DNA from 4 places in the Pseudocitrobacter sp. 2023LY-00077 genome. Region 1 is predicted to be linked to each of the others. Evidence: predicted binding sites of a transcription regulator. Region 1 holds the regulator's gene; each other region holds the start of a gene.
What was found. The regulator CRP, encoded in region 1, controls carbon source genes, mostly activating them, when cyclic AMP is high. The targets are predictions, from matches to a motif close to ATGTGANNNNNNTCACAT.
Positions count from the first base shown of each region.

Region 2: a site for CRP is predicted at 4,004-4,021, ahead of ACWWFX_RS13690 (ABC-F family ATPase). Genes of this name have one in related genera too.
Region 3: a site for CRP is predicted at 2,739-2,756, ahead of azuC (stress response protein AzuC). Genes of this name have one in related genera too.
Region 4: a site for CRP is predicted at 1,663-1,680, ahead of garD (galactarate dehydratase). Genes of this name have one in related genera too.

Region 1 covers NZ_JBSPEI010000003.1:20,531-26,808, reverse strand. Annotated here, with positions in the region: gene argD (bifunctional acetylornithine/succinyldiaminopimelate transaminase) at 1-549, shown strand, start outside; gene ACWWFX_RS04565 (YccS/YhfK family putative transporter) at 542-2,617, opposite strand; gene crp (cAMP-activated global transcriptional regulator CRP) at 2,666-3,298, opposite strand; gene ACWWFX_RS04555 (OsmC family protein) at 3,601-4,005, shown strand; gene ACWWFX_RS04550 (phosphoribulokinase) at 4,137-5,006, opposite strand; gene ACWWFX_RS04545 (YheU family protein) at 5,033-5,251, opposite strand; gene ACWWFX_RS04540 (hydrolase) at 5,248-6,270, opposite strand.
Region 2 covers NZ_JBSPEI010000009.1:202,062-208,339, reverse strand. Annotated here, with positions in the region: gene ACWWFX_RS13710 (anion transporter) at 1-703, shown strand, start outside; gene ACWWFX_RS13705 (glycoside hydrolase family 1 protein) at 811-2,187, shown strand; gene ACWWFX_RS13700 (GntR family transcriptional regulator) at 2,208-2,924, shown strand; gene ldtB (L,D-transpeptidase) at 2,986-3,906, opposite strand; gene ACWWFX_RS13690 (ABC-F family ATPase) at 4,124-5,716, shown strand.
Region 3 covers NZ_JBSPEI010000004.1:107,939-114,216, reverse strand. Annotated here, with positions in the region: gene ACWWFX_RS06905 (arabinose ABC transporter substrate-binding protein) at 1-201, opposite strand, end outside; gene ACWWFX_RS06900 (DJ-1/PfpI family protein) at 494-1,051, opposite strand; gene ACWWFX_RS06895 (non-heme ferritin-like protein) at 1,655-2,158, shown strand; gene ACWWFX_RS06890 (DUF2766 family protein) at 2,225-2,473, opposite strand; gene azuC (stress response protein AzuC) at 2,570-2,659, opposite strand; gene ACWWFX_RS06880 (MFS transporter) at 2,868-4,292, shown strand; gene ACWWFX_RS06875 (RpiB/LacA/LacB family sugar-phosphate isomerase) at 4,338-4,976, opposite strand; gene yecR (YecR family lipoprotein) at 5,230-5,568, shown strand; gene ftnA (non-heme ferritin) at 5,728-6,225, shown strand; gene ACWWFX_RS06860 (YecH family metal-binding protein) at 6,260-6,278, opposite strand, start outside.
Region 4 covers NZ_JBSPEI010000005.1:139,379-145,656, forward strand. Annotated here, with positions in the region: gene garD (galactarate dehydratase) at 1-1,539, opposite strand, end outside; gene garP (galactarate/glucarate/glycerate transporter GarP) at 1,955-3,286, shown strand; gene garL (2-dehydro-3-deoxyglucarate aldolase) at 3,315-4,085, shown strand; gene garR (2-hydroxy-3-oxopropionate reductase) at 4,116-5,006, shown strand; gene garK (glycerate 2-kinase) at 5,103-6,248, shown strand.

The DNA.
Region 1 (6,278 bases):
GTGTTTGATGAAGTGCAGAGCGGGATGGGCCGTACCGGTTCGCTGTTCGCCTATATGCACTATGGCGTGACGCCGGATATCCTCACCAGCGCGAAAGCATTGGGCGGTGGTTTCCCGATTAGCGCCATGCTCACTACCGAAGATATCGCCAGCGCATTTCACGTCGGCTCCCACGGCTCGACCTACGGTGGTAACCCGCTGGCGTGCGCCGTGGCGGGTGCGGCATTCGATATTATCAACACGCCGGAAGTGCTGGATGGCGTTCATGCCAAACGCGTGCGTTTTGTTCAACATTTGCAGGATATCGACGCGAAGTATGATGTCTTCAGCGATATTCGCGGCATGGGCCTGCTGATTGGCGCCGAGCTGAAAGAACCGTACAAAGGCCGCGCACGTGAATTCCTTTACGCGGCCGCTGATGCCGGTGTCATGGTGCTGAACGCCGGGCCAGACGTGATGCGTTTCGCGCCATCGCTGGTGGTGGAAGAAAAAGACATCGACGACGGCATGACGCGTTTTGCGCAGGCGGTGGCGAAAGTCGTCAGTTGATATGGCGGTTTAGCCAGATACCGTGCCTTGGCCGCTGACGCCATGCCACCGACGAAATGGTGTGCATGGTGTTGAGGTGGCCCAGAATACGCTGGAGATGCTGTTCCATGGTGCTGAGTGGCCCGTGGGACAGCGTATCCGGTGACTCCATGATGTTCACATCCCCGCTACTGCCCGATTCATCATACTCCAGACGCTGCTGACAGCGTTGCAGGGCGACTTCACACGATTCCAGATAACGTTGCATCAGCTCCGGCGAGAGCGTGTCGTGCTCACGCGCCAGCGTGGTCATGGCGTTGATATGTTCGACGATGAACTGGCTGTGCGTCACCCACAGTTTCATATCTTCCAGATAGTGCGTATTAAAGCCCGGTTCCTGCATCGCCTGATTGAGCGAGTTAAACAAGGCGTTATGCGCCTGGTTGACGCGCATACGTTGATACGCCAGTTTTTCCGCGGAAGGGTCGTCACTCAAAATTAACTGGATTGCTTCCTGATCCGCTTCCAGCGCAGAGTGCGCATTTTTCCGCAGCAGGCCGCTTTGCCACTGCGGCCACAGCCACAGCATGCCGCCGAAGGCAATCAGGCAGCCAATAATGGTGTCGGCGAAACGCGCGACGATAAACTGCTCGCCGTTGAGCGTCAGCAATTGCAGGGTATATACCGCCGTAATGGTGAAACCCACCGTCGCCCAGCCGTAGCTTTTACGAATGATCAGATAGCTTATCAGAGTGATCACCAGCATCGCGGCCAGCGCAAACCCTTCCGGGAAGTGATAATGCAGTGTGGCGGCGGCAATCACCAGCCCCGCCAGGGTGCCCGCCGCACGGTGGAAGATACGCACGCGCGTCGCGCCGTAACCGTTTTGCGTCACCAACAGCACGGTCATTAAGATCCAGTAGGGTTTTGGCAGATGCAGCGCTGCGCCCATCAGGCTGGCGATGCTCAGCATCACGCTTAAACGTGCGGCATTACGCAGCGCGGGCGATTTCAGCGACAGATAGCTTTTCAGCGCCGGGAACAGCGGCAGACGGCGCTCTTTATCAGCCATCAGATTACGCGGATAAAGCGGACGCTGCGAACGCAACACTTTGGCGATGCGGCTGAAGTGCCAGGCGCAGAATTGCCCAACCGGGTTATCGGGATGCTGGCGGGCAATTTTCTCCAGCGCGCCAATTTGCTTATCCATGTTGAAGCGCGTCGGGAAGCGGTGATAGAGAATATCATCGGCCATGACCCGCAGGCGCGCGGCGACGGTTTGCGCGTTCCAGCGAATCACCGCTTCGGCGTGGCTGCGCTCGACCAGTTTTTGCACCTCTTCCGGCTGGTGCAGACTCACCGAAATGTGCTCCTGCAAATCCAGCCCCATCTGGAAGGCGCGCAGCAGGCGCTTGTAATCATTGTGCTGATTGGCCGCCAGCATGTGCATCTGCTGATAGCACTGGGAAATCAGATCGACCACTTTCTGCTGACGATTAAGCAACGGCGGCAGGGCGGTATTGGGGTCGGTATGTTGCGTCAGCAGGCTATATTTGGCTTCGCAGTACTCCGCCAGTTGGCGGTAAAGCAGGCTTAACGACTCGCGTAGCGGTTGTTCACGCCACAGCCAGAACCAAAACCAGTTGAACAACCCGTACCACAGCGTGCCGAGCGCGTAGATCAGTAACGGTTCCCAGATAGGCATATTGCCCGCCAGGCTCAGGGTAAAAATCGCGGCAATTAGCGAGGCCGGAAGTAATCGCCCGTGCAGGGCGCTGATTTCGGCGGTAACGCCCAGCACCATCGCCAGACCGGTGAGAATAAACGGCAGCGGGATATCATCGGCCAACAGCAGTTGCACAATCAGGCTGCAACCGGCGAACAGCGACCCACCGATAATCAGGCGTTTGAAGAAACGTTTATGGGGAGTATCCAACCCGGCGATGTTGCAGCAGGCAGGCACTAAAGAGAACAGTAAGCCGTGTTGAAGCTGGCCAAGAATCAGGCCGACGGCGACCGGCAAACATAACACCAGCGTTTGCCGCAGTGCATAGTTGACTTCCGGATGGTAAATCAGCCTGCGCCACATACGAGACAAAAACGGCGTATTGCGCGAACAATACGCCGTCAGACGGGATTAACGCGTGCCGTAAACGACGATCGTTTTACCGTGTGCGGAGATCAGGTTCTGATCTTCCAGCATCTTCAGGATACGACCCACGGTTTCACGAGAGCAGCCGACGATCTGACCGATTTCCTGACGGGTGATTTTGATCTGCATACCGTCCGGGTGGGTCATAGCATCCGGCTGTTTTGCCAGATTCAGCAGCGTCTGCGCGATACGACCGGTAACGTCGAGGAACGCCAGGTTGCCCACTTTCTCAGAGGTGACCTGCAGACGGCGCGCCATCTGAGACGAGAGACGCATCAGGATATCCGGGTTAACCTGGATGAGCTGACGGAATTTCTTATAGGAGATTTCAGCCACTTCACAGGCGGTTTTCGCCCGAACCCAGGCGCTACGTTCCTGGCCTTCTTCAAACAGGCCCAGTTCACCGATGAAATCGCCCTGGTTGAGGTAGGAAAGGATCATCTCTTTGCCTTCCTCATCCTTGATGAGTACTGCCACGGAGCCTTTAACGATGTAGTACAGCGTTTCCGCTTTTTCACCCTGGTGAATCAGCGTGCTCTTCGATGGGTACTTATGAATGTGGCAATGAGACAAGAACCATTCGAGAGTCGGGTCTGTTTGCGGTTTGCCAAGCACCATGCGCGGTTATCCTCTGTTATAAGCTATCGCCAGCGGCATAAATCAGGCAGCCACTGGTTGAAATAATATCCTTCCCTCTACCTGGGAAGTTGGTCGTCAAAGATTGTCGCGACCAGTATGTGATGTCCTCTGCATACATGCAGTACGTTTATGTATCTCTGTAGCATCCCGACTGTTTTAGCATAGCTTTTGCCGTGTGTCTCCTGGTGTCTCGCTTCAGCATGACCCAGGTCTACTTCCGTTGCGAGATTTGTTATGTGCGCGTAATCTGACAATAAATTTGCAACTCTGGAGTGACAATTATGCAAGCGCGTGTGAAATGGGTTGAAGGGTTAACCTTCCTGGGTGAGTCGGCTTCCGGGCACCAGATTTTGATGGATGGCAACTCAGGTGATAAAGCGCCAAGCCCGATGGAAATCGTGCTGATGGCAGCGGGCGGCTGTAGCGCTATCGACGTGGTGTCTATTCTGCAAAAGGGCCGTTACGACGTGACCGATTGTGAAGTTAAACTGACGTCTGAACGCCGCGAAGAAGCGCCACGTCTGTTCACGCACATTAATCTGCACTTCATTGTGACCGGCAAAGAGCTGAAAGATGCGGCGGTGTCCCGTGCGGTGGATTTGTCCGCTGAGAAATATTGTTCAGTGGCGCTGATGCTGGGCAAAGCGGTGAACATTACCCATTCTTATGAGGTGGTGGAGGGGTAAGTTGAGACACCCCTCACCCTAACCCTCTCCCGCAGGGAGAGGGGACTGACCGTGCGGTGTTCAGGTTCTGCGCTGATTTTCTCCCTCTCCCTGCGGGAGAGGGCCGGGGTGAGGGGCCCAGCCTGCACCCTTCACCCAATCTTCTTCCCTTCCATCAACCGCTGCACCAGCGGCGTCATGATCAATTCCATCGCCAGCCCCATCTTGCCGCCGGGCACTACCAGCGTATTCATATGCGAGATAAACGAGCCCTGCAACATCGCCAGCAGCCACGGGAAATCGATATTATCGAGATTGCGGAAGTGGATCACCACAAAGCTCTCATCCAGCGACGGAATGCCTTTGGCGGCGAAGGGATCGGAGGTATCGACCGTTGGCACACGCTGGAAGTTGAGATGCGTGCGCGAGAACTGCGGGGTGATGTAGTTGATGTAATCTTCCATCGAACGGACCACGGAATCCATCACCGCCTCGCGGGAGTGACCCCGCTCGCTGGTGTCGCGGATCATCTTCTGGATCCACTCCAGGTTTACGATTGGCACCACACCCACCAGTAAATCGACATGCTTTGCCACATCATGATGCGGCGTGACCACGCCGCCGTGCAGCCCTTCATAGAACAGCACGTCGGTCGGCTCAGGCAGCGGTTGCCACGGGGTAAAGGTTCCCGGCACCTGATTCCACGGCACGGCTTCATCATAGGTATGCAGATATTTTCGCGACTGTCCGGTGCCGCTGTGCCCGTACTCGCGGAACGTTTGTTCCAGCAGGCTGAAGTCGTTGGCATCCGGCCCGAAGTAGCTGATATGACGCCCCATATCGCGCGCCTTACGAATAGCTAAGTCCATTTCCGGACGCGTGTAGCGATGAAAGCTGTCGCCTTCCACCTCTGCGGCATGGAGTTTGAGCTGGGCGAAAATCTTGCGGAACGCTAGGCTGGTGGTGGTGGTTCCCGCCCCGCTGGAACCCGTGACGGCGATAACCGGATGTTTGGCAGACATAGCGAACAACTCCCGAGTCGGTAAGATTAACCGCGAAACTGGCTGCGGGGCATAATGTTGACGGTTTCATGAAGTTCCGACCACACCAGTACCGCTTCGCCACGTTGTAGTTGCTGTTTTACGTCGGCGACCTTTTGCGCAAGTGAACGTTCATATTCACCATAATCGGTGCCTTCACGCAACACAAAGCTTTCAATCAGGTTATCGAGCGTTTCAGCGTCGATGTCTTGCCACGGAATGATCATTTTTCACCTCCAAGCCACGGCATCAGCCAGTCGGGAATACGTCGCTCCAGCCACATTTGCGGGCGGCGGAAGGTGCCGCCGATAAAGCCGACGTGACCGCCATGTTCCGTTAACTGGTATTCGACGCAGGCGGGGAGGGCGTCGGCGTCGGGGATAACGTGGTGATCCATAAACGGATCGTCTTTCGCATGAATAATCAGCGTCGGAATGGCTATCTGATTGAGCAACGGCATGGCGCTACATTGACGATAATAGTCGATAGCGTCGGCGAAACCGTGAATTTTGGCAGTAATCAGGTCATCAAATTCACGGATTTTGCGCACGCGCTTCAACTGGCGCAAATCGACCGGCAGCGTGCCGGGATACGCCGCCAGTTTGCGCGAGGCGTTGCCTTTTAACAGGTTCAGCAAATAGCGCTGATACACCCGCGAAAAGCCCTTTTCCATATGATAGCTACAGGCTTCCAGCACAAATGGCGCGGAGACAATCACCGCAGCATCCAGCGGAACCGTAGGGCCTTCTTTCGCCAGCAGGCAGGCGAGCATGTTGCCGCCGAGTGAATAACCGACCGCCGCCGTGGGCGCATCGCCCAGTTCCTGCTTCAGCCAGTTTAAAAACCAGGTGCCGTCTTCTGTTTCACCAGAGTGATAAATACGGTTAAGGCGATTTGGTTCGCCGCTGCAGCCGCGAAAGTGCATTACCACGCCGAGCCAGCCGCGTTCCTTCGCCGCCTGAATCAGACCGTGCGCATAGGGGCTGTGCAGGCTGCCTTCCAGACCGTGGAATACGACCAGACGCGGCTTGTGCTTCGCCTGCATTGGGTCTTCGCTCCAGGCGATATCCAGAAAGTCGCCGTCCGGTAAATCGAGGCGCTGCCAGTGCGGCGTAAAGTGTAGCCGACGGCGGATGAGCCTCGGCAGCATGGTTTGCAGGTGCGGGTTGCTGACGCCGGGCATCGGGCGAAATGATGAGGAGTCGTCCTGCGGGACAGCAAACTCTGCGGGAGTAATTTGGGCCATAACGTTGC
Region 2 (6,278 bases), on a different contig from region 1:
CATCGGCAACCCGCAGAATATTTTGCTGTGGGGCCGCTCCGGCCTGAGCTTCCCGGTCTTTACGTTGCAAATGTTGCCGCTGGCGCTGGCGATGATGGCGACACTGCTCGTTCTCTGCTGGTGTTGTTTCCCGGCGAAAAAACTGCAATTTCAAAGCAGCGATGCCACACCGTCATGGCGGCCAAAGCTGGTGTGGTGCTGCCTGGCCTTCTATCTGGTTTTCCTCGCCGCACTGGAGATGAAGCTCGAACTGTGGGGGCTGGTGTGCGTAGCCGTGGGCTTCCTGCTGCTGGAGCGGCGCGTGGTTTACAGCGTCGACTGGACCCTGCTGCTGGTCTTTATGGCGATGTTTATTGATGTGCATCTCCTGACGCAACTGCCTGCATTGCAGCATTCACTGCATGGTGTCGGGCAATTGTCGGACGGTTCTTTATGGCTCACGGCGATCGGTCTTTCGCAGGTGATCAGCAACGTGCCGTCAACGATTTTGCTGCTTAATTATGTGCCCCCCTCCATTCTGCTTGCCTGGGCGGTGAACGTCGGCGGTTTTGGCCTGTTGCCCGGATCGCTTGCCAACCTGATTGCGCTACGCATGGCGAACGATCGCCGTATCTGGTGGCGCTTCCATCTCTATTCTCTGCCCATGCTGCTGTGGGCGGCGTTGACAGGTTACGGCCTGCTGCATCTCCTCGGTCACCTTTAATCTTTCGGACAGGCTCACAAAACGTGAGCCTTTTCGTTGCGCCGTACGCTGCTTTCTAATATGACTAATCATATATGTTATTTGACTAGTCATATCTTGAGGGCGTCATGATGAACACACTGCCAGCTGATTTTCTTTGGGGAAACTCTGTTTCCAGCATGCAAACCGAAGGCGCATGGAACGAGGGCGGGAAGGGGATGTCGGTGTATGACATTCGCGAGCCGAAAGAGAACGCCTCTGACTGGAAGGTTGCCACCGATAGCTATCATCGCTTCGAAGAAGATTTTGATTTAATGCAGGATCTGGGCATGAACTGCTACCGTTTCCAGATTGCCTGGAGCCGCGTTTGCCCGGACGGCGACGGTGAGTTTAATGAAGAAGGTATCGCGTTTTATCAACGCTTTATCGATGGGCTTGTCGCGCGCGGCATCGCGCCGATGATTTGCCTCTATCATTTCGACATGCCGCTGGCGCTGGCGGAAAAATACAACGGTTTCACCGATCGTCGGGTGATGGACGCGTTCATCCGCTATGGCGAAAAAATGATTGATTGCTTTGGCGACCAGGTAACCTGGTGGCTCACCTTCAATGAACAGAACCTTTACCATATGCCGGAAGCATTTTTGATTTCCGGTTATATGCAGGGTGAGAAAACGTTACGCGAGCTTTATCAGATTCAGCACCACGTGATGATGGCGCACGCGCATCTCACACACTATCTGCATGAAACCAAACCCGGCAAGCTAATGGGCGGCATGCTGGCGCACGCCCAGGTGTACCCGGCAACCTGTAAACCGCGCGATGTGTTCTGCGCCCGTCAACTCGACGAATTCTTCAATCAGAATCTGTTACGCGCGTTTGCGGGGCAGGGCTACAGCCCGGAAGTGATGGCGTTTGTCGAGAGAGAAGGTCTGCGTGATATCTATCGCGATGAAGACCTCGCCGTACTGGCGACGCTAAAAAATGATTATATGGCCTTCAGCTACTATGCCAGCCGCACGTTGAGCAGCGATCCCATTCCGGAAGGCACTGCCGTCAATAACTATATGCTCTTTGGCGATACGCCCAACCCGCATCTGAAAGCCACCGAATGGAACTGGCAAATCGATCCGCTTGGGTTCCGCAGCATCATTACGCGATACTATAACGACTGGCGTCTGCCGGTCTTCCCGATAGAGAACGGCATCGGGGTGATTGAATCCTGGGATGGCGAAACGCCTGTCGCCGATGATTACCGCATCGCCTATCATCGCGACCACATCAATGCCATGAAAGAGGCCATTTTTGAGGATGGAGCACAGGTGATAGGCTATCTGGGCTGGGGGTTAATTGATATTCTCAGCTCCCAGGGCGACATGCGTAAGCGTTATGGCGTGGTGTATGTGAACCGGGAAAACCATGATTTGAAAGATTTGCGCCGCGTGCCGAAGAAAAGCTACGCATGGTTGAAGCGGGCGATTCACAGCAACGGCGAAGAGATGTAACACCCATTAAGGAGCGGAAGATGGCGGCGAAGTACCTCTCCATCGCACAGGAAATTAAGCAGCGTATTCTGAGCCAGCGTTATCCGGCGACGGAGCCGCTGCCCGATCAGCTGGCGCTGGCGGCTGAATTCAACACCAGCCGCATGACCATTCAGCAGGCGATGCGCCAACTGATTGTTGAAGGCATTATCTATGCGCGTCAGGGGCAGGGGACGTTTGTGCGTAAAAACTTCCGCCAGCTTTCGCAGTGGGATGTCGCGGGCAGCGACTATTTCGGCGCAACGGAAACCTGGCGGCACCTCGGCGAGGTGACAAGCCAGGTGATTGCCTTTGAGGTGCGCTTCCCGAATGAAAAAGAGCAAGCCTCGCTGCTGATGAGTGCCGATGCGCCGGTCTATGATTTTATTCGCTTGCGTTTAGTGAACGGTGAACCGATTTCGCTGGATATGACGGTAATGCCGGTCGCGCTGGTGCCTGGGCTCAATAAATCACATCTGGAAAGTTCGGTTTTCCGCTACGTGCGCGAAACGCTGGGCTTAAAGATGATGGGCTCTTATCGCGTGGTGCGCGCCTGTAAGCCGGATGCTCGCGACAAAGAGTATCTCAACTGCGACGAGACCGATCCGGTGCTGGAGCTGGAGCAGGTTATTTATCTGGAAGACGGTACGCCGCTGGAGTATGCGCACTGCCATTATCGCTATGATCATGGCGGGTTTGTGATGGTGAATAATGGATGAGGGGATTACCCCAAAAAAAATGGCGAAGCATCAGCTTCGCCATTTTTGTATCTGAACCGAATCAGTTCAGACGAATCGGTACACCGGCGCGGTTCTGAATCGCCTGATTCAGCACGTCCTGGTCTACATCAGACTGGGAAGTCACCTTCTGCACCGTAGAGTTCAGCGTAACCGGAACGGTTTCACCGCCTTCAAACTGCGCTTCAGTCACTGACAGCGGGTTGTGAACTTCGATGAAGCGGCTGCCATCCGGTTCTGTGGTTGCTTTCACGGGTTCATCAATAAACTGTACGCGGGTACCGACCGGCACGCTTTCGAACAGGAATTTGATGTCTTCGTTACGCAGACGCACACAGCCGTGGCTCACGCGCAGACCGATACCAAAGTTGGCGTTAGTGCCGTGAATCGCATACAGGCGACCGATGTACAGCGCATACAGGCCCATCGGGTTATCCGGGCCAGCCGGAACCACTGCTGGCAGTGGGTTACCCGCCGCGCGATATTCCGCGTGCATTTTCGCCGTTGGGGTCCATGTCGGGCCCGCTTTCTTGCGTTCTACTTTGGTGGTCCAGTTAATCGGAGTGTCTTTACCCAACTGGCCGATACCGATTGGCAGCACGATGACAGTGTTAGTGCCTTTCGGGTAGTAGTACAGACGCATTTCCGCGCTGTTGATGACGATACCTTCATGCACGGTATCCGGCAGAATCAGCTGCTGCGGAATGGTCAGCACGGTGCCGCCTTTCGGCAGATACGTATCCACGCCTGGGTTAGCTTCCAGCATATTGGAAAGACCCATCTGATACTGCGCCGCAAAGTACTCCAGCGGCTGCTTGTTGTTTTCAGGGATGGTGATCACCTGATTCTGACCAATGACACGACTACCATCCGTCGGTAACGGATATGTCACTGCGGATGCGGTTTTACAGAAGCCAACGACTGCAAGCGCCGCAGCGAAAAGTGTTGTTAATTTCATGTTCATGTTGTTCGAGATATCAGTGCCACTCAGGCTGTGGTTGGAAAATCGGATGTATGATGGAAGCGCATTATATGTGCATTCCCGGCAACAGGGAATTCAGATGTGTACGAAATCACATTTTTTTCACTTAGGTGACAGTTTAGCGCGTTACGAAGGCGGGCGATTTTAATTCGGAATTGTGGCATAATAGGCGGTTTGTCACATTCCTCAGGATACTTCCGTGTTAGTTACCAGCAACGTTACCATGCAGTTTGGCAGTAAGCCGCTGTTCGAAAACATCTCCGTCAAATTTGGCGGCGGCAACCGTTACGGCCTGATTGGCGCTAACGGGAGCGGCAAATCCACCTTTATGAAAATCCTCGGCGGCGACCTTGAGCCGACGCTGGGCAACGTCTCTCTCGACCCGAACGAGCGCATCGGTAAGCTGCGTCAGGATCAGTTCGCCTTCGAAGAGTTCAGCGTTCTGGATACGGTCATCATGGGACACGGTGAGCTGTGGGAAGTTAAACAAGAGCGCGACCGCATCTATGCGTTGCCGGAAATGAGCGAAGAAGATGGCTATAAAGTGGCCGACCTCGAAGTGCTCTACGGTGAAATGGACGGTTATTCCGCCGAAGCGCGCGCCGGTGAATTGCTGCTGGGCGTGGGGATTCCGCTGGAACAGCATTACGGCCCGATGAGCGAAGTCGCACCTGGCTGGAAACTGCGTGTGCTTCTGGCGCAGGCGCTGTTCTCTAACCCGGACATCCTGCTGCTCGATGAACCGACCAACAACCTGGACATCGACACCATTCGCTGGCTGGAGCAGGTGCTGAACGAGCGCGACAGCACCATGATCATCATTTCGCACGACCGTCACTTCCTGAATATGGTCTGCACCCACATGGCAGATCTCGACTACGGTGAGCTGCGCGTCTACGCCGGTAACTACGACGAATACATGACCGCCGCAACCCAGGCGCGTGAACGCCTGCTGGCCGATAACGCCAAGAAAAAAGCGCAGATTGCTGACCTGCAATCCTTCGTTAGCCGCTTTAGCGCCAACGCCTCTAAATCTCGCCAGGCAACGTCCCGCGCGCGTCAGATTGATAAAATCAAACTCGACGAAGTCAAAGCGTCGAGCCGTCAGAACCCGTTCATTCGTTTTGAACAGGATAAGAAGCTGTTCCGTAACGCGCTGGAAGTGGAAGCCCTCAGCAAAGGCTTTGATAACGGCCCGCTGTTTAAAGGCGTTAACCTGCTGCTGGAAGTGGGCGAGAAACTCGCGATCCTGGGGACCAACGGCGTCGGTAAATCCACGCTGATGAAAACCCTGGTCGGTGATTTAACGCCGGATCACGGTACGGTGAAATGGTCCGAAAACGCGCAAATCGGCTACTACGCGCAGGATCATGAATTCGAATTTGAAAATGACCTGACCGTCTTCGAATGGATGAGCCAGTGGAAACAGGAAGGCGACGACGAACAAGCGGTGCGTAGCATCCTCGGTCGTCTGCTGTTCAGCCAGGACGATATCAAGAAACCGGCGAAAGTACTTTCCGGTGGTGAGAAAGGTCGCATGCTGTTCGGTAAACTGATGATGGAAAAACCGAACGTGCTGGTCATGGATGAACCGACCAACCACCTGGATATGGAATCCATTGAATCGTTGAACATGGCGCTGGAAATGTATCCGGGCACGCTGATCTTTGTTTCTCACGACCGTGAATTTGTGAGCTCGCTGGCGACGCGCGTGATTGAAATTACGCCGGAGCGCGTGATTGACTTCACCGGTAATTACGAAGATTACCTGCGTAGTAAGGGTATCGAGTAAGGTTTTCTGACCATTTGAGAAGCTGGCTGGGAAAATTTTTCTGCCAGCTTTTTTTTATCATTTTCCAGACGTTTGATTGTTTACAGCATCTCAATGCGATATGGCTTACGGTGTAAATCTATTTTTTAATTCGGTTTTTAAATGTTTTTAGTGCGTAATATAGTGATGTAAAAACCAAAGGAATAAATATCACCCAGATGATAAGGATATCTGCCAGGGCAGGGTTGAAATCATAACTCTCATTATAAAAGCTGTAATGAAAATGTAGATAGTCGTATATTGTCCATGCTATTGATTCAATATCCAAAAACGCGCTGGTAATTAACAATGTCAGGCAGGCTATGCATAAGAATAGTAAATAAATCGCTGCTGATTTTAAAATGAAAATTAACATAGTTACCTTGTGTGCAGATATTACGCTTAGGCTTGTCGCTGACGCGCTCCGATTGAGCATATCACTATAATTTTAACATAGCAAAAGCGGTCGCTTGTGGCCTTTAAGAAGTTATAAGTTGAAAACATCTTGATTCATTGCTTAATAAATATATTAACATTGTTTTCA
Region 3 (6,278 bases), on a different contig from region 1:
CTCGCCGTCGGGCACGGCAATTTTAATCACGTCAAAGCCCAAATCTTTGCCGGCTTTGTCAGCAAACTTCCATTCGGTCTGGAACCACGGCTCTTCCGGTTGTTTCACCAGAAAACCGAGCTTCAAATTTTCTGCCATAGCTGATTGTGACATAACCGCTGCCAGGCCGATGGCGGCCAGCGCTTTAGTGAATTTGTGCATGGTATACTCCAGCCTTTGTGCTTTTATTTGTAGGGAAATAATCGGTTATAAAATTTAATTAGGACGTAAAACAACGTATTAGCCGTTTCGTTAATTGCTATACGGTTGTTAGCACATTAATAGCGGGAAAATATTTATCCATAAGAGAGCCGCATCACACCGCAGAATTACAGTAGTTGCATACATGGATTTAGCAGAAAATGACATACAGAAAGGGCGAATTGTCCGACAATTCGCCCTGGCAATAGCATTATAATCTATATTGTTAGCTAACTAATCCTTGTTTAACGGGTTACCACGGATAGTAGATGTGGTCCGCGTGATCGCGGACTGGCGCCTCATCCCCTAATAAGCGCGCCGCTACGGTAAAGGCGAAATCGAAAACATGACCAAATCCTTTTCCGCTGATGAGGTTGCCATCTTCCACTACCGGGGCATCAATATACTCACCGTCTTTAATATCCTGCCATAAGTCGCCAGAACAGACGTAGCGACGGCCTTTCAGCAGGCCGTTACCTGCCAGCACGCGGGCGGCGGCAGAGCAAATGGGGCAAATATATTTTCCGGCTTCATCATGTGCGGCGACAAACTTCACCACGTCTTTATTTGCCGCGAGATTCACACTGCCCTGCGGCCCGCCGGGCAGTATCACAGCGTCGTAGATTTTATCCATGCGTTCTGCAAGCGTGGCATCCGCCACCATCGGGATATCGTGATAGCTCACCACCGCACGCGATTCAGCGCAGGACACCAGTTCAACCTCAAGATGCAAACGACGCAGAATATCAATCGTGACGATCGCTTCACCTTCTTCAAACCCGGGTGCTAACAGCACGGCAACCTGTTTCATTGTAACTCCTGTTTTATCGTAATCGGGGATTGGCCGGATAATTGCGCACGAACCAATCTGCCTCACCACTGGCAAAAATGATCTAAAACAATTTACTGGCTATTGAACTGTTTGCCTGACTCACAAAATAAACAAACAAAAATAAACCACTGTTTCATTTTATTCTACGAATAGTACGTAATGCCTGGCAAGCAGTAAAACAGGTTTATGTGATCGTCCACGAAAAATGCTAACGCGATCACAAATAAAGATGAGCCTTAATATATTCACCATACAAATCATATAGCTGTAATAATTCATTACGGTAACATGCGCAGGCATAATCCTTTTCTGGAATATAGTTGTAACAAAACGTAAATGAACAAACTTAAGAGTTTTCTTAGATGGTGACGCGCGGTATTATTTTTGGAGCCGATTCAGGAATCGTACATCGGTCACATTCAGAGGTCGTCGAATATTACATTCTGTCATTGTTCTCTGACGCGTAAATAGCGCGATTTAAACTTGCATTAATTTACGCTACTTAATCGTAGCGTCATGATGAAAAGTAAGAATCCCGATTGTTAACGCGAGTTGTCCCTTCCAGGAAATAAGGATATTGGTATGGCAGTCCCAGGAATGGTTCAAAAACTGAATACTCAAATGAACCTTGAGTTTTACGCATCGAATCTCTATCTCCGTCTGAGCGAGTGGTGTTCCGAACAACGTCTCAACGGCACCGCAACGTTTCTTCGCGCACAGGCACAAACCAGCGTCACGCAAATGATGCGCGTGTTTGATTACATGAAGAAATCCGGCGGGTACCCGGTAGTGAAAGCCATCGAGCCGCACGAAGAGAAGTGTGCCTCACTCGAAGAACTCTTCCTGAAAACCATTGAAGAGTATAATCAGCGCAGCAATACTCTTTCTGAGCTGGCTGAACAAGCGAAGGTTCTGCGCGACGACAGCACGCTGAGCTTCTTAACCAATCTTGAAGAAGAGCAGCAGCAGGATGGGGTTTTACTTCAGGCGATTCTTGAAGAAGTACGCAGTGCGAATAAAGCGGGCCTGTGTATGCAACAAACCGATCAGCACCTGCTGAACGTAGTGAACCACCAGGCGCACTAATCCCTCCCCCGCTCTACAACCGGCAGCATAAACCTGCCGGTTGCAAATCACGTCTCAATTACCCAATCAGTGTGCTTCACCCTGCGGTGTAAACTTCAGCTCAATCAGGGCAATCGCTTTCTGGATGGCGCGCAGCGTGACCGGGTCAGCTGACGGATGCCCGGCGAAATCGATAGATTTCAGCTGAGTGGACATCTTCTCACGCACTTCGACGGGGGCGATGACATCGATGACATCAAGAATTTGCTTAATGACCAACTGGCAGGCTACCACGTCGGATACCAGTTCTTCATCAGCAGTCAGGTTCTGGGACATATACGCTCCTTAACATTTAGGGGTACTATGGTACCCGAAAGGACCGAAGCGCGCCCCTTACAGACATAAAAAAACCTGCCGTGGCAGGTTTTTTTATCAGAACATAGCGCCTGGCGGTACGTCTTTGAAGGTTTTGCAATAGTTCTCGAACATGCTTTTGAGGATTTTGCGCATGCGTTGTTTCATTGTGATGCTCCTATTTTGTTACGCAGGTGTTATTGTCTTTTGACACATAGTATGACATTCATCACAAAAATCAACCAAAACGAGATGTACATCACGTTTATTTTTTCAGCAAATGGCGATAAAGACCTATTATCTGAAACAAATCCGTTACTTAGCTTAAAACTTAAATTATAAAATTTGCAGATTATTTTGATAGGGTAAAACAGAAATGAGTGAGCCTCTCCAGGCACAAAACGGGCGCGGCCTGTCGCCCGCTGCTCTGTTGGTTGCTGGCGCGTTTTTTATGGAGTTTCTTGATGGCACCGTGATCGCCACCGCCCTGCCCGACATGGCCAAAAGTTTCGGCGTTGACGCCGTCGATCTTAACATTGGTATCAGCGCCTATCTGATTACGCTGGCTGTACTCATCCCTGCCAGTGGCTGGATAGCCGACCGATTCGGCGCCCGAAAAATATTCACGCTGGCGCTGGCTATTTTTACTCTGGCGTCCGTATTTTGCGGCCTGGCGACCACTGTCGACAGTTTCGTCGCCATGCGCATTCTTCAGGGGATGGGCGGCGCGCTCATGGTGCCCGTTGGGCGTCTGGCGGTTTTGCGTACCACGCCAAAACATCTGCTTATTACGGCCATCGCCACGCTAACCTGGCCTGCGCTCATCGCACCAATTATCGGGCCGCCGCTGGGCGGGTTTATCACCAGCGTCGCGGACTGGCGGTGGATCTTCTTTATTAACGTTCCACTGGGTATTATCGCCATTTTGCTGTCGCTACGTATCATTCCCGATATACGCGATGACGAACGCCGCCCCTTTGACCTGCCCGGTTTTCTCGCCACGTCGGTGGCGATGGTGAGCCTGGTATGCGCCATGGAGGCGCTGGGCGGACAGAGCATGCAGAGCGGGCTGGTGCTGACACTGTTTGTTATTGGCGGGCTGGCGTTTTATTACTCGCTGTATCATTTCCGGCGGGCAAAATGGCCAATGATCCGCCTGGATGCGCTGAAGGTCCCGACCTTCAGGGTCACGATGTACGGCGGATCGCTGTTCCGCGCCTCAATCAGTGCGGTGCCATTCCTGCTGCCGCTGCTTTTTCAGGTCGGTTTTGGGATGGACCCATTCCATTCCGGCCTGCTGGTGCTGGCGGTATTCGTCGGCAACCTGACCATCAAACCCGCTACCACGCCGTTGATTCGCTGGCTGGGTTTCCGCCGCCTTTTGCTGATCAATGGCGCATTGAACGTGCTGGCCCTGACCGCCTGCGCCTTTTTAACACCACAAACGCCCGTATGGGCCATATTACTGGTGCTTTATTTAGGCGGCGTATTCCGTTCCATCCAGTTCACCGGCGTGAGCACCCTGGCTTTTGCCGACGTGCCAGGCCCGCAGATGAGTTATGCCAATACGTTGTTCAGCACTGCCAGTCAGTTAGCCATTGGGCTTGGCATCACTCTCGGGGCAATCGGTATTCGTTTGGGGGAGAAAGTCAGCGAGGTGCTGGCGCTCGGCGCAATGCCGGGGATAAGCTTCAGACTGGCGTTTGTGTTTATCGCCCTGATCTGTCTGATTGGGATGATGGATACGCTACGGCTGACTAAAGATGCCGGTGTGTCGGTATCCAGAAAAGTGAAGGCGTAGAAACAAAAATCCCCACGCAGGTGGGGATTTTCATATCATGCAGAATTAGCCGAGGATCTGGCGCACGAACGCTTCGATCTCTTTATTCTGGCAGTTTTCGAAGAAGCATTGCTGGAAACGCTGACCAGAAACGGCTGTTTTCACCAGTTCCGGGTCAATGGCGCGCAGCGTATCCAGATAATTTTCTTTCACCACTGCGGCTTTGACCTGGTTCAGAATGCCCGCGTTACGCACCTGCGGTTCTTTACGCTCTGGCGGATAGCCTTCACCGTTGCGACCTGTGAACGCTTTTTCAAAGATAAAGCGCACATTCAGTTCTGCGCCCCAACCGAACCCTTTCGCGAACGGCAGCGACAGCGCGTTACCGTTGTTGATCTGCGCGAACAGGAAGGCATCAGCCGGGTCGATACAGTAGCCGCACACCACGCCCGGGTGGATGTTGAGAGACATCAGCGCGCCCTGGCCGGTACCGCAGCCAGTCACCACGAAGTCAACCGCTTTGGAATTCAGCAGGATGCTGGCCATGATACCCAGGTGAATGTAGGTCAGATGATGGTCGTTTTCATCGCTCATACCTACGTTGAAAACCGGGAATCCTTTTTCATCGGCAACCGCTTTTAATTCATTATGAATGATGGCGTTTTTGCTGGCCTGGCTGTTTTCCATCATCAGTGCAATTTTCATTCTTTCCTCTCCTGAATGCAGCGCGGGCGTCTCCCGCAAGGGTACGATAACAATGTATCAACCTTACAACCTTGCAAACATACTTTCAAATTTTATGAAAAATGGTTTTAAAATTCACAGCAAGGCTCACATTTTTGCTTGCCCGATGGGAAATCGTCGCCTTAAGAAGGCAACGTTATCGTCTTTATTCGAGGGATTACCCGCGCTTGTCTATGCCAGGATAGAGCAATGATAGATTGCCCCGAGTACTACCATGAAAACTCTTTTCCCGATTAGCGCTATCGTGCTGGTGCTTTCAGCCTGTAGCGTCCACCGACAGGCTGCCGTAAGCGAAATAGATGCGACCAGCGGGATCGTACGGCTGACGTATGGCCAGGCGATGTTGCAGAACGCGAAAACCGACGACTATGTTGTTAACGGCACCGCGACCAATGCCTGCCAGCAAATGGGCTATGCCACTGCCTTTGCCTATGGACAGCCAATTACCACCTGCGTCAGCAGCAGCGGGCCATTATGTATTAATGAAAGCGTGACGCTGCAGTATCAGTGCAGGGGGATCGCCGTTACGCCAGTTGCGCCGGCCTGGAATTAAATTATACGCCGGAATAAATCCCGGCGATATTATTATGCCAATGCGTTTTATTCCCATTCGCATTATTAAATAAAAATTTTTATTTTTACCTTTTGCAAATAATTTAATAACAACTTATAGTTCCTCCATAATTAATTAACGCCTTTATGGAGCCTGACAATGTTAAAAGCGGAAATGATCGAGAAATTAAACCAACAAATGAATCTCGAGCTTTATTCCTCCCTTCTTTACCAACAGATGAGCGCCTGGTGCAGCTTCAATAGTTTTGAAGGGGCTGCGGCATTTCTGCGACGCCACGCACAAGAAGAGATGCAGCATATGCAGCGTCTGTTCGATTACCTGACCGATACCGGTAGCCTACCCTGCATCAACAGCGTCGCCTCGCCGGTGGCAGAATATGCATCGCTGGACGATCTGTTCCGTGCCACCTACGAGCATGAACAGCTGATCACGTCTAAAATCAATGAGCTGGCACATGCCGCGATGACCAATCAGGATTACCCAACCTTTAACTTCCTGCAATGGTATGTGGCTGAGCAGCACGAAGAAGAGAAACTGTTTAAATCTGTGATTGATAAACTGACCCTCGCCGGTAAAAGCGGTGAAGGCCTCTACTTTATTGATAAAGAGCTTTCTACGCTCGATACGCAGAATTAATTAACAGGCAGCGGCGTTAATTCGCCGCTGCTGATTAATGTCGACAGATTTTA
Region 4 (6,278 bases), on a different contig from region 1:
CTGGTTATGCAGCCCCCACTGATCCGAGAAGGTTTTCTTCTTCCCGCTGGCGACGTCGAGAATAAACTGGAACAGCTTCCAGCCCACATCCTCAATCGTCTCTTCGCCAGTGGCAATAGTGCCCGCGTTGATATCCATTAAGTCGTACCAGCGGTTCGCCAGTTCGGTACGCGTCGCCATCTTAATGACTGGCACCGCCATCAGGCCATACGGCGTACCGCGCCCGGTGGTGAAGACCTGCACCGTAATACCGGAAGCCACCTGCTGCGTGCCGCAGACGAAATCGCTGGCAGGCGTCGCGGCGTAGATCAGCCCACGTTTGGTTGGGCGCTGACCGGGTGACAGAACTTCCACAATGGCGCTTTTGCCTGATTTGGCAATCGAGCCGAGCGCTTTTTCCACCACGTTTGCCAGTCCACCTTTTTTGTTGCCGGGGGACGGGTTGGCGCTGCGGTCGGTTTTACCCATATCAAGATAGTTATCGTACCAGGCCATCTCTTCCAGCAGGCGTTTACCTACTTCTTCGTTAATGGCGCGAGGTGTCAGCAGGTGAATAGCATCACGTACTTCCGTCACCTCTGAGAACATCACGGTTGCGCCGCAGCGGACCAGTAGGTCAGACGCGTAGCCCACTGCCGGGTTCGCCGTCACGCCGGAAAACGCATCGCTGCCGCCACACTGCATCCCCACGACCAGTTCAGAGGCCGGGCAGGTCTCGCGCTGGCGTGCGTTCAATTTTTTCAGGTGGCGTTCAGCGACCTGCAAAATATCATCAACCATCGATTTAAAGCCGACGTGCTGTTCGTCCTGCAAACGCACAATGCTGGCGCTGTCGACCGGAATGGCATTCACATCTGGCGTGCCTTCCAGCAGGCGTTCCGGCTGAAGTTTTTCACAGCCGAGGCCAATCACCATTACCTCGCCGCCAAAGTTCGGGTTCAGGGCGATGTTGTGAATAGTGCGGATAGGCACGATGGCGGCAGGTGCATTAATCGCCACGCCGCAGCCATAGAGGTGGTTCAAACCGACGACACCATCCACATTGGGGTATTTTGGCAGTAGATCGCGTTCGATAATTTTGACGACATAATCAACAACACCCGCTACGCAGTGGACGCTGGTGGAGATCCCCAGCAGATTTTTCGTCCCTACGCTGCCATCGGCGTTGCGATAACCCTCAAAGGTGTAACCCTCAAGCGCAGGCAGCGGCTCCGGTACTTTGGTGGCCAGCGGCAGCGTATTCAGCGGCGGCGCTTCCGGCAGCGACACGGTGGATTCGTCGATCCAACTGCCTTTGACGATATCGCGCACCGCATAGCCAATGACTTCGCCATAGCGAATGATTTCGCCATTAACGGGAATGTCCACCAATGCCACCTTATGGCCTTGTGGAATATGTTCAATTAACTCAAGCCCATCAGGAAAACGTGTTCCTGCTTTTAAGCCATTATCATTAACAATAATCGCCACGTTATCCGTATCGTGCACTTTTATATAAAATGCTTTCGGCGCGTCTTGGCGAATTTCGATGTTAGCCATTGTCCAGTATTCTCCAGCCAGGTGGTAAACCTAAAAATTACAATAAAGGGTATCGCTTTCTGACGAAGCAAAATTATTACATCGCGTGATGGCATAAAGAATGTCAGGAGTTTAACGGTAAAAATGTGACGCAGATCACCACTTAATCGCCTGTCAGGCCAGCTGTGGCGGGTATTGCGTAAATCTGTGCATCAGCGCCCAAAGAGATGTGCATATGCTCAATAGTATGCGATATTAAAATATTCAAATTGTGGAATTGCACAGTGTGTAGAACAGCGATGCTGATTATACTGAATCACGATTTCATTGTGTCTGGTTAGTTATCCGATATTCCTGCTGTCGATAAATAATCAGTGAAATATGCCTTAGTACTAAACATATAATATAAGGCATCCTGTACCCGAGGATAAATTAAATGATGCTGGATACTACTGTCGAATCAAAAAAAGGTGTACCAACCCGGTATTTAATCTTACTAATCATCTTTATTGTTACCGCCGTTAACTACGCGGACCGCGCCACGTTATCAATTGCCGGTACGGAAGTGGCCAAAGAGCTGCAATTGAGTGCGGTCTCGATGGGCTATATCTTCTCAGCGTTTGGCTGGGCTTACCTGCTGATGCAGATCCCTGGCGGCTGGCTGCTCGATAAATTCGGCTCGAAGAAGGTTTACTCTTACAGTCTCTTCTTCTGGTCACTGTTTACGTTCCTGCAGGGCTTTGTGGATATGTTCCCACTCGCCTGGGCAGGTATCTCCATGTTCTTTATGCGTTTTATGCTTGGTTTTTCGGAAGCGCCATCCTTCCCGGCCAACGCGCGTATTGTTGCGGCCTGGTTCCCGACTAAAGAGCGTGGCACCGCGTCCGCTATCTTTAACTCGGCGCAGTATTTCTCACTGGCGCTCTTCTCACCGCTGCTGGGCTGGCTGACCTTCGCCTGGGGCTGGGAACATGTCTTTACCGTGATGGGCGTGATTGGTTTTGTGCTGACGGGGCTGTGGATCAAGCTGATTCATAACCCGACCGACCACCCTCGCATGTCGGCGGAGGAGCTGAAGTTTATCTCTGATAACGGCGCCGTGGTCGATATGGATCACAAAAAGCCAGGCAGCACGACACAGGGGCCAAAACTCCACTACATCAAACAGTTATTGACCAACCGCATGATGCTGGGCGTGTTCTTCGGGCAATACTTTATCAACACCATCACCTGGTTCTTCCTTACCTGGTTCCCGATCTATCTGGTGCAGGAAAAAGGGATGTCGATTCTGAAAGTGGGCCTGGTGGCGTCGATTCCGGCACTGTGCGGGTTCGCCGGCGGCGTACTGGGCGGCGTGTTCTCGGATTATCTGATTAAACGCGGGGCCACCATTACGTTAGCGCGTAAGTTACCGATTGTACTGGGTATGTTGCTGGCTTCGACCATCATCCTGTGTAACTACACCGATAACACCGCACTGGTGGTCACGCTGATGGCGCTGGCATTCTTCGGCAAAGGGTTTGGCGCGCTGGGTTGGCCGGTAATTTCCGATACCGCACCGAAAGAAATTGTAGGCCTGTGCGGCGGGGTATTTAACGTGTTTGGCAACGTAGCCTCTATCGTGACTCCGCTGGTGATTGGCTATCTGGTTAGTGAACTGCATTCCTTCAACGCCGCGCTGGTCTTCGTCGGCTGTTCGGCACTGATGGCGATGTTCTGCTACCTGTTTGTCGTCGGCGACATCAAGCGTATGGAATTGCAGAAATAATTAACGGTTAAGAGACAAGGTATAAGCGATGAATAACGATATCTTCCCGAATAAATTCAAGGCCGCGCTGGCCGCCAAACAGATTCAAATTGGCTGCTGGTCAGCGCTGGCAAGCCCAATCAGCACCGAAGTACTGGGCCTGGCCGGGTTTGACTGGCTGGTGCTGGACGGTGAACATGCACCAAACGATATCTCTACCTTTATTCCGCAGCTGATGGCGCTGAAGGGCAGCAGCAGCGCACCGGTGGTGCGTGTGCCGACTAACGAGCCGGTGATTATTAAGCGTCTGTTGGATATCGGTTTTTATAACTTCCTGATCCCGTTTGTGGAAACCGAAGAAGAAGCCGTGCAGGCCGTGGCATCGACGCGTTATCCGCCAGAAGGCATTCGCGGTGTCTCCGTTTCTCATCGCGCCAATATGTTTGGCACGGTGCCGGACTACTTCGCGCAGTCGAACAAGAACATCACCATCCTGGTACAAATCGAAAGCCAGCAGGGCGTCGATAACGTTGATGCTATCGCGGCGACCGAAGGCGTGGACGGTATTTTCGTTGGCCCAAGCGACCTGGCTGCGGCACTGGGCCATCTTGGCAACGCATCGCACCCGGATGTACAGAAAGCTATTCAGCACATTTTTGCGCGTGCAAAAGCACACGGCAAACCGAGCGGCATTCTGGCCCCGGTTGAAGCGGACGCGCGTCGTTATCTTGACTGGGGTGCGACCTTTGTCGCCGTCGGCAGCGACCTCGGCGTTTTCCGTTCTGCCACGCAGAAACTGGCTGATTCCTTTAAAAAATAACCACCACCGCAATAAGAGAGAGACACAATTATGACGATGAAAGTTGGTTTTATTGGCCTGGGCATCATGGGTAAACCAATGAGTAAAAACCTCATTAAAGCCGGTTACTCGCTGGTGGTTTCCGACCGTAACCCGGAAGTGATTGCTGAACTGATTGCCTTAGGCGCAGAAACCGCCACCACCGCTAAAGCCATTGCCGAGCAGTGTGATGTGATTGTCACCATGCTGCCGAACTCCCCGCACGTGAAAGAGGTTGCGCTGGGTGAAGGCGGAATTATCGAGGGCGCGAAGCCAGGCACCGTATTGATCGACATGAGTTCTATTGCGCCGCTGGCGAGCCGCGAAATCAGCGACGCGTTGAAAGCAAAAGGTGTGGATATGCTGGACGCGCCAGTGAGCGGCGGTGAACCGAAAGCCATCGACGGCACGCTCTCCGTCATGGTCGGTGGCGACAAGGCGATTTTCGACAAATATTACGACCTGATGAAAGCGATGGCGGGCTCCGTGGTGCATACCGGTGATATCGGTGCAGGCAACGTCACTAAACTGGCAAACCAGGTGATTGTCGCGCTGAACATCGCCGCAATGTCCGAAGCGCTGACGCTGGCAACCAAAGCGGGGGTTAACCCGGAACTGGTATTCCAGGCGATTCGCGGCGGCCTGGCGGGCAGCACCGTACTGGAAGCCAAAGCGCCAATGGTGATGGATAGAAACTTCAAACCAGGTTTCCGTATCGACTTGCATATCAAAGACCTGGCGAATGCGCTGGACACCTCTCACGGCGTTGGCGCACAGCTTCCGCTTACCGCTGCGGTCATGGAAATGATGCAGGCGCTGCGTGCTGATGGCCTGGGAACGGCGGACCATAGCGCCCTGGCGTGCTACTACGAAAAACTGGCGAAGGTGGAAGTCACTCGCTAATGACGTTGTGCCCGGTGGCGCTTAGCTTACCGGGCCTACATTGTAGGCCGGATAAGTGAAACGCCATCCGGCGTTGTGCAGCAACAGGCTATCACTATGAAAATCGTAATCGCCCCAGACTCTTACAAAGAAAGCCTTTCTGCCTCCGAGGTAGCTCAGGCGATAGAAAAAGGATTTCGGGAAATTTTTCCTGATGCGCAGTATGTTTCTGTTCCGGTTGCTGACGGCGGCGAAGGAACGGTTGAAGCGATGATTGCTGCCACGCAGGGCTCAGAACATCATGCGTGGGTCACCGGGCCTTTGGGCGAAAAGGTGAATGCCAGCTGGGGAATGTCTGGCGACGGAAAAACCGCGTTTATCGAAATGGCGGCGGCCAGTGGGCTGGCGCTGGTTCCTCCGGAAAAACGCAATCCACTGGTGACAACCTCTCGTGGTACCGGTGAGCTCATCCTGCAAGCGCTGGAAAGCGGTGCAACGAACATTATTATCGGCATTGGCGGTAGCGCCACCAATGACGGCGGTGCAGGCATGGTCCAGGCGCTGGGCGCGAAACTCCAGGATGCCAATGGCACCGACATCGGTTTTGGCGGTGGCAGCCTTGAAAGCCTGAATACCATCGATATCTCGGGCCTCGATCCCCGCATTCAGCATTGCAGCATTCGCGTCGCCTGCGATGTCACCAATCCGTTGATCGGCGATAACGGCGCATCCCGCATCTTTGGCCCGCAGAAAGGGGCTGACGAGGCGATGATCCGCGAACTCGATAACAACCTGTCGCACTATGCTGATGTGATTAAGACATCGCTGCGCGTAGACGTTAAAGAGGTGCCCGGCGCGGGTGCCGCAGGCGGTATGGGGGCTGCGCTGATGGCGTTTCTTGGTGCGGAGCTGAAAAGCGGCATTGAGATTGTCACCACGGCGCTGAACCTGGAAGAGCATATTCACGACTGCACGCTGGTGGTCACCGGGGAAGGGCGCATCGACAGCCAAAGCATTCATGGCAAAGTACCGGTTGGCGTGGCAAGCGTGGCGAAAAAGTATCATAAACCGGTGATTGGTATTGCTGGCAGCCTGACGCGTGACGTGGGCGTGGTACATCAATATGGTATCGATGCGGTATTTAGCGTGCTGACCAGTATCGGTACGCTGGAAGAGGCATTTCGCGGTGCATTCGACAACATTTACCGCGCTTCGCGCAACATTGCGGCCACGCTTGCGGTCGGAATGCGCAGCACGGGGTGACAAGGGCGCGCAAACCCTCTATACTTCGCG